2 regions of the Alteromonas sp. BZK5 genome follow, and region 1 is predicted to be linked to the other one. Evidence: predicted binding sites of a transcription regulator. Region 1 holds the regulator's gene; the other holds the start of a gene.

Region 1 (3,216 bases):
ATTATTTGGACTGGTGAGAATCAAATTTTAGTAGCGCAACAAGATGCCAACGGTGAATATGCCTTGTCAGATATAAAAGGTGCGCCGCGCGCGAGTAGATATCATGCCGCGGGTTGGGCACCTTATGGCGATAATGATGAAAGAGCCGTCTTTGTTAGCGATACAAGTAGTTACGAATCATCTATTCAGATTTTATCGGTAGATAAAGAGGATAACTTTGCGATAAGTGCTGAGGTTGGCGAAGATGTCTATAACTATAGCAAACCGGTCGTTACAGACTACAACAATGACGGTGTGGGTGAGTTACTAATAGGGGCACTGGATTATAGTTCGTCGTTTAATGTCGTGAGACTTACTGATAACGCTATTCAGTGGACACTGAACAATAATCAGAATAGTGAAATTTCGTTTATTGAAGCCATTGACGTAAATAACGATAGTTACGCCGATGCAGTTATTATTGAGAACAATCGACTTAAAGCGTTTGATATCGAGAATCAAGTGCTTATCGACTCAATCATTAACGATTTTTCAATTAATGCGCTTGCTGCCTCTGAAAAAGACGGTGTGCATTATTTTGCTGTTGGGGGCTATAGTTCGCTCAAGCTCTATAAAATGCAGGATGGTGAATTTGTTGGATTGAATGAATTGGAAACCAATTGTGACCAATTGCTCACGGTAAATTTTGATAGTGATAGCGAACTTGAATTTGCGTGTTTAAATAGAAACTACAACACCATCAATGTTTATGACGTGGCGAGCGATGCATTAGAACTCAAAGACGCTATAGCACCGTCATTCTACCCTCAGTATATAGCGGCTGTTCCAACGACGTCGTCTAATCAGTCGATTCTCGCTATCTACCAGCCTAACGAGAATGACTATTCGTACAATTATTATGACAGCATCGCATATCGCGTGGTTGAGGTTGATAATAAAGGCAATGTGGTGTGGCAAAGCCCTGGACTTGGGCTCGATAATGTTGAAGGCATGCGCACACGTCAAAATAGTGATGGGGAGCTGGAGTTACAAATTAGTAACCCGAACATGGCTCTTCTCGTAAAATAAGAGGAAAGCACTTGTCGTAGGCTATTGCAGATCGCAAAAGACGCGGCAAGTGCTTGTTATTTAGTTTTAGGTGTATATACTTACAGGAACTGTATGAACAGACAGGTCTTTTATGCGCCCACTCACAGCTCGACAAACCGAAGTTTTAGAACTTATTAAAACAACCATGTTAGAAACGGGAATGCCGCCTACTCGTGCGGAAATAGCCCGTCAGCTTGGCTTTCGTTCTGCTAATGCAGCAGAGGAACATTTGAAAGCATTGGCGCGTAAAGGCGTGATTGAAATTTTGCCTGGTACGTCTCGTGGCATTAAGCTCAATATCCCTCTTGATAACGACGCACAAGAAGAAGAAGGCCTACCGTTAATTGGGCGTGTTGCAGCCGGTGAGCCGATCTTGGCGCAAGAGCATGTTGAATCGCACTACAAAGTCGATCCTGCACTGTTTCAACCCCATGCCGACTTTTTGCTACGCGTTAACGGTATGAGCATGAAAGACATTGGTATTTTAGACGGTGATCTTCTCGCTGTTCATCGCACCACTGATGTACACAACGGTCAGGTGGTTGTGGCGCGTGTAGATGAAGACGTCACCGTAAAGCGTCTAGAGAAACGCGGGCGTGAAGTATTGCTTCATGCTGAGAATGATGAATTTGCACCAATAAAAGTTGATTTGGCGACTGAACATTTTGCGATAGAAGGCATTGCGGTGGGTGTGATCAGAAACGCTGACTGGATGTAGTATTTTAGCTTGTTTGTATAAAAGCGGCGCGTTAGCCGCTTTTTTTATGTCTTTTGTTCCTGTTTTTTTCTTCAATCTGCCAACTTAGGTTTTATCCTGCCCAGCAAACCTGTTGGTTTTCTGCGCGCTTATTTTTATCATTACTCAGGTTATTCTTTCTATGAATGCTTCAAGTATTTTCCATTTTTTATTGTGAATTTTGTTTGAAATCGACATTGAGTCATCGATTACTTATTGATTTCTTAACTAGTTAGTCGAGCATTTACTTTAACCCCGTGTTCAAAATGCCTGTTTGATTCCAAGGGCGTCCCACAGCAATGGCTTTCTCTTTTTGCACGTGAAATCCCCCGCGACCATTTTAGTTAATGATTAAAAATTAACCACTTCGTTAAATTTTTAATAGAAAAGACTAGACGGCACGACATTATTGCGCAATTCTTATACAGAGATTAACAAAATAATAACAATGGCTCTAAATTTGTTTTGCAAGTTGAGGTTATGGGTCAATCGTTCGCAAACCATTTGGTAGGGCATCGCGCAAATTAATCAGCGTCTTTGACCACGCCATTACGGAGGTGCTGAGTGAAACAACTAACGACCGTTTTCGCAAAATGGTGTTCTAGTATACCAATTTTGCTTTTTTCCCCTTTGCTTTTTGCGCAAGAAGCAAGCGAAGAAGCCTCTTCGCTTAATTTGAGACGCGGTGCTACCGACATCAGTGGGCAGGTATACGACCTCCATATGTTGATGTTCTTCATTTGTGTAGGTATCGCGGTTGTAGTTTTTGGCGTGATGTTCGCCTCAATGTATCTACATAGAAAGTCCCGTGGTGCCAAGCCAGCTAATTTTCACGAAAACGTGAAGGTCGAAATTGCTTGGACCGTTATTCCTTTCCTTATTCTTATTTTCATGGCGGTACCCGCAGCGAATACTCTAATTGCTATGGAAGACACGTCTGAGCCTGACATGACGGTGTTAGTAACAGGCTCTCAATGGAAATGGCATTACAAGTACATGGATAGCGATGTAGAGTTTTATTCTTTACTCGCCACTCAGCGCGAGCAAATAGAAAACAAATTTCAGAAAACAGATAACTACCTGCTGGAAGTTGACCGCCCTCTGGTTATTCCTACTGGGAAAAAAGTACGCTTTCTTATTACTTCTGACGACGTTATCCACTCTTGGTGGGTTCCTGACTTTGCCGTGAAAAAAGATGCCAACCCCGGCTTTATTAACGAGTCTTGGGCCAAGGTGAATGAGCCGGGTATTTATCGCGGACAGTGCGCAGAGCTTTGTGGTAAAGACCATGGCTATATGCCGGTTGTGGTAATTGCTAAAGAACCCGCCGAGTTTGAAAAGTGGATGGGCGAACAAGAAGAGATTGTTCGTAAAGCAAAAGAAGAAGAACA
Region 2 (3,216 bases), on a different contig from region 1:
AAGCGCCCTTTGTATGCATTGCCTGCACTGACCTTGCACGAAGCAGTGCCTGGCCACCATCTTCAAATATCGTTGGCAGCAGAGCTTGAAGACTTACCTATGGTACGTCGTAACACCTATATTTCAGCGTTTGGTGAAGGCTGGGGTCTGTACTCTGAGTTTTTAGGTATTGAAGCAGGTATTTACGAAACGCCGTACGACAACTTCGGTCGCTTAAGCTACGAAATGTGGCGTGCGTGTCGCTTGGTTGTGGATACCGGTATGCACACGATGGGCTGGAGCCGTCAACAAGCGGTTGATTATATGATGGAAAACACCGCGCTTTCAGAACACAACGTAAATACTGAAATAGACCGCTATATCTCTTGGCCAGCGCAAGCCTTGTCTTACAAGATTGGTGAAATCAAAATTAAAGGCCTTCGCAAGAAAGCAGAGAAAGCATTAGGCGAGCGTTTTGATGTGCGTAAATTCCACCGCGCCGTGTTAGAAAACGGCTCAGTTCCACTGTTTATCTTGGAGCAAAACATCAATACGTTTATAGAAGAACAAAAGGCACAATAAACATGATCGTTGCATTTGGTGTTATTGGATTACTTATCCTGTTTTTAATTTACTTTGTGCTGCGAGCGCAGAATTTACAGAAAGAGCTGGCGCTATTGCGTCACTCGAATAAACAGACCAACAACAAGGTTACGTATGCTTATCGCAACCTTGTTCTTGTTACAGATGCGTTAGAGAAAAATCTTACTGCGCGTATTGAAAGTGCCTATAAAAGCCGCCTTATCGACCAAACTCAATACAATGCGCTGCACCCGCTTATGCGCAACTTTTCGACTATCGTCATGGCCTGTTGTGAGAAAGGGATGTCATTTGAGGAGTCACTGAATAAGGTGCTGCTTAATGAAGAAGTGACGCTTGAGGAAATTCGTGAGGTGGTGAAAGCATTCCCTAGCAACGTACGTATGGTGTGGTCAAAAAATACGGCCGACGGCTTCATTGCTTTTTGCCAAACCGTTACAGCAACAGTAAGTGGCACGACTACAAAGGCTCAAAAAGAACCATCTGAAGAGTAACATTTTACTCTATGTCTCTCGTTAGCGCTTATACAGCGCTAACTGTATGGCAGGGTCGTCTGCTTTGCTATGTAGTAAGGCCTGCGACCCTAGCCATGTTCCCACTCTTTTAAAAGTTTAATCTTTTTACCTTTCCAAACTAATCAGTAAGTTAGCGTTTAAAACAACAAGTCAAAAACCTTTTGTCTTGAAAAGGGTTATTGCTGCACTATAATACTGTATAAAAATACAGTTTATTTTGAGTGCCATGAATAAATCGTTATCCGTGCTTAATAACCACCCGCATATTTGGCGGGCCAGAGATCAGAGACAAAGTGAAACCAAGTTTTCACTGGGTTTTCCGCGTCTGGATAAAGCACTTAACGGTGGCGTTACATCTACAGGTCTTGTCCGTATCTCTTCGTTAACCGGCATGGGTGAACTTTCACTCTTTAAACAGGTTATATGCCAACACCGTACGCATAAGCTGGTGGTATTTATTAACCCTCCCGGGCTACTACAGTCGCCGTGGTTAGAAAACTTGGGGCTTAAAGCGCAACAAGTTCTGGTAGTAAAACCAAGTTCTGAACAAGAGTCGTTGTGGGCAGCAGAGCAATGTTTAAAAAGTACGGCTTGCCATTGCGTAGTGCTGTGGAGTAATGCTGTAAATCAAAAAGAAGCACGACGCCTACAGGTAGCAGCAACGCATAATGATGCGCTGTGCTTACTGTATACTCCACCGCAACAGCAGGCATCACAGTTAGGTTATCCGAAGGCCAGCTTAAGTGATTCACAAGCCAACCTGTCGAATCAAAGCGACAGTGCATTACCCATTACGTTGGATATCGCGCTAAAGGGTAAACCCCACGCTTTGGCGGTGAACATACGCAAGCAGCGTCATGGGTGGCCCAAAGATAACATTGTTATTTCCCATCGGTGGACCCCCGACAATCACGCCATTAAATGGGCCATGGCACACAACACGCTTTCCGATCAGGCATTACACTCTGTGAGCTAATGATGCTGTGGGCTTATATTTACTGCTATCAACTAACTTTAGACAGCCATATCAAAGCGGCTAGAAGTAAGCGTGCACATAGCCAATTGCCGAAGCACGAAACTAACAACCAGTATTCAGCGTTAGCGTCGAATACTCCCGTTGCAGTGTACTGCAGTAAAACAAACAAAATTACGCAGTGTAATGATATTGCGAAAAAAGAAGGCATTGAAATTGGGCATGGGCTAGCCCAAGCAGCGGCGTTATGCCCTTACGTGCATATTCTGCCTTTCAGTGAAGAAGCCGAAAAGCATATGCTGACGCAGTTAGCCCATCGGCTTTATCCACTGGCTTCTGATATCGTATTAGACAACCACATTCACTCAAATAGTTTCAGCGGTCTGGCAGTAAGGCTAGATAACCTAACTCATTACTATGGCGGTCATAAGCCACTGTGGAAAACTTTAACCCAAGCTCTGGCAGAAGCAGATATTCGTTATCATTTTGCTAGCGCATGGACAATTGAGGCCGCAAAAGTATTAGCGCTTCATAAATTTAATACCTACTTGCATACATCCGATGACATAAAAAAAGCGCTAAGTACGTGCCCGCTTTCTATTACGGCTCTATCACCTAAAGTCATTGACTCGTTGGCAAGGGTGGGCGTTTCCTGCGTACAACAGCTGTTGGCAATGCCGGTACAAGAACTGGGTCGGCGCTTTGACAATAACACTATTATGTATCTTACTGCGTTAAGGGGAGAAACCTTTCCACGGGTTACATTATTTAGGCCTTTGGAGCACTTCGATAACTTTATCCTATTGCCTTTTGATATTGAAAACACGCAGCATCTAACCCCTTTTGTCAGCCAGCAGTTTGAGCATTTGTCTCACTATTTACGGGCAAGAAACTTATATACATCCAGCATCAGTGTACATATTCATTTCAGAGAAGCACCTGTAATGGATATTAATATACGTTCGGCACTGCCTCAGTCTTCAGTACAAAGTTGGCTGCCCTTGTTTAGTCTTAAAACTGAGAATCTGGTGTTGCCTGAGCCAGCTACAGCCATTGCGCTTACCTGTCAGCAATTTGAAGAAATGGATACGCAGAATGGCGACTTTTTTAGCGACAGATTTAACGATATTGCACAAAAGCAATTAATTG

The links. Region 1 encodes LexA, which represses DNA repair genes until DNA is damaged. Its sites were predicted from a motif close to TACTGTATNNNNATACAGTA; they were not measured.
Region 2: a site for LexA is predicted at 1,288-1,307, ahead of BIZ39_RS18170 (recombinase RecA). Genes of this name have one in related genera too.

The regions. Positions count from the first base shown of each region.
Region 1 covers NZ_JACSOE010000004.1:91,260-94,475, reverse strand. Annotated here, with positions in the region: gene BIZ39_RS02450 (hypothetical protein) at 1-1,068, shown strand, start outside; gene lexA (transcriptional repressor LexA) at 1,181-1,807, shown strand; gene coxB (cytochrome c oxidase subunit II) at 2,390-3,216, shown strand, end outside.
Region 2 covers NZ_JACSOE010000092.1:3,503-6,718, forward strand. Annotated here, with positions in the region: gene BIZ39_RS18160 (DUF885 domain-containing protein) at 1-561, shown strand, start outside; gene BIZ39_RS18165 (hypothetical protein) at 564-1,073, shown strand; gene BIZ39_RS18170 (recombinase RecA) at 1,321-2,070, shown strand; gene BIZ39_RS18175 (Y-family DNA polymerase) at 2,070-3,216, shown strand, end outside.